Linked DNA regions of Saccharobesus litoralis. The main gene of each other region encodes a partner of the protein of the gene in region 2 in a complex. Links are inferred from orthologs where the notes say so. Each region holds a gene or a part of one and is shown on either strand. Other genes may lie near its edges.

What was found.
Region 1: the proteins of holB (region 2) and holA are in contact, whole or in part, in a cryo-EM structure (PDB 8GIZ), measured with the Escherichia coli proteins. The link is inferred for Saccharobesus litoralis from one-to-one orthologs.
Region 3: the proteins of holB (region 2) and dnaN are in contact, whole or in part, in a cryo-EM structure (PDB 8GIZ), measured with the Escherichia coli proteins. The link is inferred for Saccharobesus litoralis from one-to-one orthologs.

Annotation. Positions count from the first base shown.
Region 1 is NZ_CP026604.1:4,920,830-4,923,847, reverse strand. What follows is about bases 156-3,010. They hold holA (DNA polymerase III subunit delta), read left to right. Parts: upstream 156-990; coding sequence 991-2,031; downstream 2,032-3,010. Other genes in these bases: rsfS (ribosome silencing factor), read left to right, coding at 2,692-3,009; nadD (nicotinate-nucleotide adenylyltransferase), read left to right, coding at 2,038-2,676; C2869_RS18545 (LPS-assembly lipoprotein LptE), read left to right, coding at 480-977; leuS (leucine--tRNA ligase), read left to right, coding at 156-459. Outside these bases: more of leuS, read left to right, coding at 1-155. UniProt on the Escherichia coli protein: Part of the beta sliding clamp loading complex, which hydrolyzes ATP to load the beta clamp onto primed DNA to form the DNA replication pre-initiation complex.
Region 2 is NZ_CP026604.1:1,624,207-1,627,292, forward strand. The notes cover bases 55-2,977. They hold holB (DNA polymerase III subunit delta'), read left to right. Parts: upstream 55-1,006; coding sequence 1,007-1,948; downstream 1,949-2,977. Other genes in these bases: mltG (endolytic transglycosylase MltG), read left to right, coding at 55-372; tmk (dTMP kinase), read left to right, coding at 397-1,014; C2869_RS05740 (PilZ domain-containing protein), read left to right, coding at 1,959-2,285; C2869_RS05745 (TatD family hydrolase), read left to right, coding at 2,499-2,977. In the rest of the region: more of mltG, read left to right, coding at 1-54; more of C2869_RS05745, read left to right, coding at 2,978-3,086. UniProt on the Escherichia coli protein: Part of the beta sliding clamp loading complex, which hydrolyzes ATP to load the beta clamp onto primed DNA to form the DNA replication pre-initiation complex.
Region 3 is NZ_CP026604.1:2,325,478-2,328,422, forward strand. Bases 164-2,945 are described here. They hold dnaN (DNA polymerase III subunit beta), read right to left. Parts: upstream 2,216-2,945; coding sequence 1,112-2,215; downstream 164-1,111. Other genes in these bases: recF (DNA replication/repair protein RecF), read right to left, coding at 164-1,060; dnaA (chromosomal replication initiator protein DnaA), read right to left, coding at 2,234-2,945. In the rest of the region: more of recF, read right to left, coding at 1-163. UniProt on the Escherichia coli protein: Confers DNA tethering and processivity to DNA polymerases and other proteins. Acts as a clamp, forming a ring around DNA (a reaction catalyzed by the clamp-loading complex) which diffuses in an ATP-independent manner freely and bidirectionally along dsDNA.

The DNA.
Region 1 (3,018 bases), 3.3 Mb from region 2 along the record:
ATTGCTAAAGTGAGTGATGATGTTGGTCGTCGCCAAACGTTTAATACCGCTGTTGCGGCTATTATGGAGTTAATGAATAAGCTAATTAAAGCGCCATTAGCCCAAGCTCAAGACAGAGCCGTTATTCAAGAAGCGCTTGAAGCGGTAACCTTAATGCTTGCGCCAATCACTCCTCATTTATCGCATGCGTTATGGCAAGCTTTGGGTCAAACAACGGCAGTTGAAACAGCATCTTGGCCACAAGCTGACCAGTCAGCCATGGTTGAAGACGAGAAGCTGATTATTGTGCAAGTTAACGGTAAGTTGCGTGCAAAATTGACAGTGCCAGCTGACGCGAGCCAAGAGGCTGTTCAGGCATTAGCTGATGCAGAAGAAAACGTCACTAAATTTACCGAGGGTAAAACCGTACGTAAAGTGATTTATGTGCCGGGTAAATTATTAAATATTGTGGCTAACTAGTCATAGCAACGGAATACGCAGTGCTGAAATCGTTTCAAAAGAGCTTAACTAAACTCATTAGCCTAATCACGTTAATGAGTTTAGTGACTAGTTGTGGTTTTCAACTTCGTGGTAGTTATGAAGTACCGGCATTTTTAAAGAACATTTGTATGGATAGCCGGGGCGACAAACTATTGCGAGTTGAAGTGAAAGAGCAATTGGTAATCGGTGGTATCAATATTGATAATCCAGCGCTCTGCGCTCGCTTATCGATTATTGATGATAAATTAGAACGCCGAACCTTGTCTTTGTTTCCCAATGGTCAGGTTGCAGAATATGAACTTATTTATTCTGTAGTTTATCTCATCGAAATTGGCGAAAGTCAGCCACGACGTTTTTCGGTTGAAATTTTACGTGACTATCAAGATAACCCCGACGCGGTACTGGCTAAAAACCGCGAAATGAACTTAATTCTCAAGGAAATGCGTAAGGACGCTGCATCGCGGATTGTTAGGCAATTAGCCTCAATTCGCTACTAATTGTCAAATCGTTATGCGCATTTACCCTAATCAACTCGAACGCCACATACAGCAACCTTTACCTAACGTGATCATGGTATTTGGTGATGAGCCCTATCAGGTGCAGCAAGCGCTCGATACTTTGCGCCAAGTTGCCAAGCAACAAGGGTGTGAGGAACGCATTCGCTGGACACATGATAACCAGTTCAATTGGCAATTGTTAATGGACGAAGCGCAAGCTTTGTCGTTGTTTGCTATGCGTAAGTTGATTGAGTTGGAAATGCCGACAGCCAAACCCGGGCGCGATGGCAGTAAAATGCTACAGCAGTGGTGCGCTTTACCGGATAACGAGCATATTTTACTGTTGTGGGGCGGTAAGTTAGGCCAAGAGCAAACCAAGAGTAAATGGTTTAAAGAAGTCGACAAGCATGCTTGGTTTATTCCTGTGTATGATGTGGAAAAAGACAAGCTGCCTAATTGGTTGCGTCAACAGTGCCAACAGCAAGGCTTAAATATTACGGCTAATGCTATCGAATTGTTAGCGCACTTATTCGAAGGTAATTTACTCAGCGCTGCGCAAGAGATTACACGCTTGTCACTGTTATACCCAAACCAGCCGATCGATGTGGTTGAAATTGAACAAGTGGTGTCGGATCAATCTCGATTTACCGTTTTTCAATTAGTCGATGATCTATTGCTAGGTAATTTTGATCGTGCGAGTCATGTGTTGCAGCGTTTACAAGGTGAAGAGCTAGAGCCTGTAATTATTGCTTGGGCATTGCAAAAAGAAGCTGAAATTTTGGCTCAGTTAGTCGCAGCCCAGCAGGCAGGGCAAAGTATTGACGCTTTATTTAAATCCTTGCGAATTTGGCAACAGAAACAAGGCTTGTATCGTCAAGCTATGCAGCGTCTTAACAGCCAGAGTATCGAAATTATTCTGTCATCCTTGGCCCATTTTGATTTAAGTTATAAAACCAATGGCTTAAAGCATCCGTATACTATGTTGGCGCATTGTTGTGCCTTGTTTACGGGTGATCCAAGATTACAATCGTTAACCAAAACCATGGTTGCTTAGTTTTTAATGAATAAACCGACTTTGCTTTTTGGTGGCACATTTGACCCTATTCACAATGGTCATATTCAACCTATTTTGGAAATTCAGGAATGGCTAGGGGCAGACGAGATCCGTTTGATCCCGAATCGCATACCACCGCATAAAGCACGACCCGAAACGCAAGACCAGCATAGGGTGGCCATGTGCCAACAAGTGGCAGCTATGTATCCACAGTTTGTGGTGGATGATATCGAGCTAACAGCGCCGCGTATTTCGTATTCGTTTGATACCTTTGTTGAATTACGCCAGCGTTATACAACGACACCTTTGTGTTTTGTAATTGGTATGGATTCGTTAAACAGCATTCATACTTGGCACCGTTGGCAGGAATTATTGGATTATGTGCATTTGGTGGTGGCTGAGCGTGGTGGTTATCAAACTGAGCTGCACCCTGATGTACAGCTTTGGTTGGCAAAAAATCAAACAGAATCTTATAAATGCTTAGAAAATAACCTTTCAGGTAAGATCCTATTGGTGAATTCGACTAAGCTTAAAATATCGTCTTCGTATATTCGGCAACGCTTATCAAGTGGTTTAGATTGTCGTTGCTTGCTGCCGTATGCGGTACATGAATATATTGAAGAACATCATTTATATTTATCTTAGAGGAGAAAACTCGAATTGGAGACGCAACAGTTAATCGATTTTGCAGTCGACAAAATTGATGATCTTAAAGGTCGTGACGTAGAAGTAATCGATGTTAGCGACAAATCCAGCATTATGGACTTTATTATCGTCTGTTCAGGTAATTCAAAAACTCATGTTAAATCTATCGGACAACATGTCGCGACTGAGGCTAAGCATCAAGGGACACCCGCAATAGGTATTGAAGGCGCTGATTTTGGTGAGTGGGTGTTGGTTGATTTTGGCTCAATTGTCGTGCATGTTATGTTGGATGACACCCGCGAATTTTATCAAATTGAAAAGCTCTGGCAGTAGCAAGCGAAA
Region 2 (3,086 bases):
TCGATCATCGAAAAAGAAACCAGTATAGTGTCGGAAATGCCTTTGGTTTCATCGGTATTTCATAACCGGTTACACAAAAAAATGCGCCTACAAACCGACCCAACCGTGATTTACGGTTTGGGAGACGAATATCAAGGCGATATTACGCGTGCTCATTTAAAACAAGCGACGCCATACAATACTTATGTGATTAAAGGTTTACCGCCGACTCCCATTGCTATGCCGGGTAAAGCGGCCATCGAAGCTGCGTTTAATCCACAGCAGAGCGAATATTATTATTTTGTGGCTGACGGAAAGGGAGGACATAGTTTCTCTCGAACCCTACGCGAACATAATGCAGCGGTTAAGCGCTATTTAAAACTCAGTAAGTAGTACTGCGATAAATAAGAGACAAATATGCAAGGTCAGTTTATTGTTATTGAAGGTTTGGAAGGTGCAGGAAAATCAACTGCCGTTAACGCCATTCAAACCTGGTTAAGTGAACGTGGTATTGAGTTTATTAATACACGTGAACCAGGGGGCACACCCATGGCGGAAGCGTTGCGTACGCTGGTTAAAAAAGTGCATGAAGAAACGGTTACCGCAGAAGCCGAGCTATTAATAATGTATGCAAGCCGTATTCAATTGATTAAAAATGTCATCGAGCCTGCGTTAGCTCAAGGTAAGTGGGTTATTGGTGATCGCCATGATTTATCGTCACGTGCATATCAGGGTGGTGGCCGTGGGATACCAGACGATTTAATTGAACCTATACGTCACGCCGTGCTTAAAGGGTTTAAACCTGATTTAACTTTATATATGGATATTGACCCAGCGGTTGGCTTAGCCCGAGCGTCAGCCCGTGGCGAACTCGATCGCATTGAGCTGGAACAACGAACGTTTTTTGATAACACGCGTAAAAAATATCAGCAAATTGCCGCTAGTGACGATAGCATAGTAACTATTAATGCTGAACAAAGTATTGAACAAGTCGCGCAAGATATAACGGCAGCACTGAACACCTATTATGGTTAACGAAACTTATCCTTGGTTAGAATCTACTCTGTTGAATATTGGCCAGCAATATCAACAGGGGCGTTTACATCATGGTTTACTGATTGATGCCAATCATGGCATGGGTAAACTGACACTGGTTAAGCAATTAGCTCAACACCTGTTATGTACGGCTGGTCAAGACAGGGCTTGTGGTCAATGTAAATCTTGCCATTTATTTAGCCAAGGCAATCACCCTGATTATTTGTTGATTTCAGATAGAGAGGCAAACTCTGTTGGTGTAGATGCCATTCGTGAATTAGTGGCTAAATCGCAACATAAGTCGCAGTTGGGCGGTAATCAAGTTTTCGTTATTGACCAAAGCCATAAAATGACGGAATCCGCGGCTAATGCATTACTTAAAACGTTAGAAGAGCCAAACTCCCAAACCTACTTATTGCTGACTACGACCTCTGTTAGTCATTTATTACCGACTATTTTGAGCCGTTGCCAAATTTATAAAATCACCGCACCCACTTTGCAAGCTTTACAACCTTGGTTACAAGCCAAGCAAGTTAATATTGATGATTTTGCGATAGCTTATCAAGATATGGGGCAAGCGCCGTTGTGTGCACTCGAGTTATTGGCTGACGATTATATTAGTCAACGCCAAGCGTTTTTAAATGAATTTAAGCAAGTCTTATCCGGTAAAATTTGCGCTATGGAATTTGGTGTTAAAGCTGAAGAAACTTCGTTGAGTTTTTATTATATTTGGATGATGCAAGCATTGAATAAATGGCTGCAAGTGAAAAGTGCACAGCGGCAAAAGGCGGGCTTCAATCATGCTCAGTTATATAAAATTATGGATTTGTACCAAGCCGTGTTGACCAGTCAAAAGCAAAACGGCTTAACTGGTGTCAATAAAAAACTGAACTATCAGCAACTTTGCCATAAAATAGCACAGGTAAATAAGTAAGGTTAAGGTTATGGAAGCTATCCCTCTGGAATTTAGAAGCGTTCAAGATTTATACAAAAGTTATATGGCATTTTTGCCAGAAGGCGGCTTGTTTATTGAAACCAGTCGTCAGTACGAAATGGAATACGAGCTTGAATTAGATGTGTTAGTGCCTAATGCGATTGATAGCTTAAAAGTTACGGGAAAGGTCTGTTGGATTAACCCAGTTAGCGCTTCTAGTGCCACCCCACAAGGTATAGGTGTGGTATTTACCGAAGACAAGCAGCATTTAAAAGATCGCATAGAAACCATGCTCGGCGGTTTATTAAATTCCAGCGAACCGACCTTTACTATGTAACTGAGGTTATTTTTGTATGCCTAAATCAGCAGAGCAATTTGCTGCAGCTACCACATCCTGCGCATATTTAGTTGTTGTAGCTTGGGCTTCGTACCAACAATAGCTGCTGTAAGCGTGCTCTAGAAATTTTGTTTTAGACAAACCTCAGCTAATTATATCCATATAAGCCAGTGCTAAACCTTGGTTGGTTATTCAAATGAAAGGTAAGATTTTTTGTTAGTTGATTCTCACTGTCATTTAGACAGACTAAAGTTAGACGAGTTTGAAAACGGGTTAGATACCGTATTAGCTAATGCTGAACAGCAAGGTGTTGAGCATTTTTTGTGTGTTTGCGTATCGCTGCAAGACTTTAATAAAATGCGTGACGCGGTCGCGGGCTACAACAATGTTTCGATCTCTTGTGGGGTGCACCCATTACACCAAGAAGACGCCGCCTATACTTATGACGATTTAATTGCGTTAGCCGCTGATCCCAGTGTCGTTGCCATAGGTGAAACAGGGTTAGACTTTTATTATTCGCCTGACAGTAAAGCGATCCAAACCGAATCTTTCCGTAAACATGTGCGCGCTGCAGTTGAATTAAATAAACCATTAATCATACATACGCGCGATGCACGGCAACTCACCATTGATATTCTGCGCGAAGAAGGCGCAGAGAAAGTCGGCGGGGTATTGCACTGCTTTACTGAATCGTTGGAAATGGCCCAGCAAGCCATGGAATTGGGCTTTTACATTTCTATTTCAGGCATTGTTACCTTTAAAAACGCTAAAGAGTTACAAGACACGGTACGGCAAATTCCA
Region 3 (2,945 bases), 700 kb from region 2 along the record:
CTTGGTATTCTCTATCTATTAATTGTTGTATTAGGGTTAAATCTTTTTTGATACTAGTAATAATGACTTGGCGTTCCAAATTAACTAAATACTTAATTAGTTTAGTTAAGGTGGTTTCATCAAGTTCAGCTACGACATCATCAATTAACCATATACATTTTTTGCTCGAGTTTTTTTCTATAAATTGACTCGCTGCTAATAGCATGCAAATCAACAATATTTTTTGTTCACCACGTGACAAGATGTTTTTAGCTGGCGTATCATCAATTTTAAATACCAGCTCATCTTTATGTACTCCATACTGAGTAGAGCCACGTTTAAGATCTAATTCAATACTTGAATTTAATATATCACCAATGTCCTCAGCTTCTTTCCAACCTCTTTTATATTCAACTTTTAGTTGACGTTGTGCGAGCAAGTTTTGTTGCCCTAACAATGAAAAAGTATCCAATAAAATTGGTGAAAATTGTTCTACGACATTGGCTCTGAGCTTAGATATTTGATTGTTAAGCTCAACTAATTTTGGTTGCCATGTTTGAGCAAGTCGTCTGTCACCAAATTTCAATGACTTATTTCTTTGCTCAATACTGCGATCATACTCTCGATATACTTGAGAAATAGTTTCATGTTCCACGTGAAACACTAACCAATCTAAAAATCGCCGTCTAACTAATGGGCCATCTTCAAGTAAGCTTGTACTAAGAGGTGAACAATTTACTATTGGAAAAAAACTAGATAACTCACTTTGCTTACGTACAGGTTTACCGTCTATACGTATTTCACTTTTACCATTTAGCGTTTTTCTAATACCAAACCGATTAACCAACTCATCGCAATGACCGCGTACTGATACGGTTAAATTATCTGTGCCTTTTTTAACTAAATCTTGAGTTTTATGGGTTCGAAAAGATCGACCAAAGCCAAGTAAATTAATGGCCTCGAGAATACTAGTTTTACCACTACCATTATTGCCAACAATAAGATTACAGCCCGGTTTTAGATCGAACTCCAATTTTTCAATATTTCTAATATTGCTTAAAACCAGCTTTTCTATGTACATAAACAAATAAGCCCCGGCGACTTGGCCAGGGCTTTATTTTACAATCTAAATTTATAGGCGCATCGGCATTACAACGTAAAGCGATGAGTCATCTAAGTTATCTTCAATTAACGCACTGCTGTTTGCATCGCCTAAGGTAATTTTGACTTCATTAGATTCAATCGCATTTAGGATATCAATCACATAAGCTACGTTAAAACCAATTTCTAACGAGTCACCTTGGTAATTAACGTCAACCACTTCTTCTGCAACTTCTTGCTCTGGGTTGTTAGCTGTAATGGTTAGTTCGCCACTGGCTAGGTTTAACCGAACCCCACGAAATTTTTCATTTGATAAAATGGCAGCTCGAGAAAAAGCTTGTTTTAAATAATCTTTTTCACCAATAACCGTTTTATCACCACCTTTAGGTAATACACGACGATAGTCAGGAAAACGGCCATCAACCAACTTACTAGTAAACGTAAAATTCTCGGTATTTAAGCGGATATGATTTGAGCCAACCGATACGTAGATGTTGTCCTCTGTATCTTCGATCAATCTGAGTATTTCCGTAACACCCTTACGAGGAACAATAACCTGACTTTCTTGTAATCGCTCGTTGGCGAGTTCATGCTGGGTTAAAGCTAAGCGGTGTCCATCAGTGGTAACACAACGGATCATGTTCTCTTGTGTTTCTAATGACATACCATTCAGGTAATAACGTACATCTTGCACAGCCATCGAAAACGATGTTTTCTCAATTAAGTTTTTAAGTACTTTTTGACTAACCGCAAAATTAATTTCACTTTGCCAATCTTCAAGATTAGGAAAGTCTTTTGCGGACAGTGTAGATAGTGAGTACTTACTTCTTCCACACTTAATGATTAATTTGGATTCGTCGAGCACAAATTCAATTAACGATTGCTCGCTTAAACCTTTACAGATATCAAACAGCTTTTTAGCCGGTACTGTAATCTGCCCATCTTCAGAAGCTTGTACCAACTCAACAGAAGCGACTAGCTCCACTTCTAAGTCGGTACCGGTAATGGATAAAACACCATCGCTAATATCGAGTAAAACATTGGACAAGATTGGCAGGGTATGACGACGTTCCACGGTTCCAGTTGCTAGTTGCAACGGTTTAAGGATGTCTTCACGGCTTATAGCAAATTTCATTTTTATTATATCCGTTGGTTACGACGATAACGTTCGAATTAAGTTAAGGTAGTCTTCTTTAATATCGAGGTTTTCTTCTCGAAGCTCTTTAATTTTTCGGCATGCATGCAAAACAGTTGTATGGTCTCTACCACCAAATGCATCGCCAATCTCGGGCAAACTATGACTGGTTAACTCTTTAGCTAAAGCCATAGCTACTTGCCTTGGTCGAGCAACACTCCTGCTACGACGCTTAGACAAAATATCAGCAACCTTAATTTTATAGTATTCGGCTACTGTGCGCTGAATGTTGTCTATTGTAACGAGTTTTTCCTGTAATGCGAGTAGGTCTCGTAACGCTTCCTTAACAAATTCTATTGTAATGGGTTTTCCGGTAAAATTAGCATGCGCAACAACGCGATTTAGTGCCCCTTCAAGTTCACGCACATGTGACCTTAAACGCTTAGCAATAAAGAATGCAACTTCATGCGGCAAGTTAACTTTGGCTTCTTGCGCTTTTTTCATCAATATTGCGACGCGCGTTTCTAATTCTGGCGGTTCAATCGCTATGGTTAATCCCCAGCCAAAACGCGATTTCAATCTGTCTTCTACCCCTTCAATTTCTTTCGGGTAGCGATCACTTGTCATGATGATTTGCTGGTTCCCTTCCAATAACGCATTAAATGTATGGAAGAACTCTTCTTGCGAACGCTCTTTTTTGGCAAAAAACTGAATGTCATCAATAAGCAAA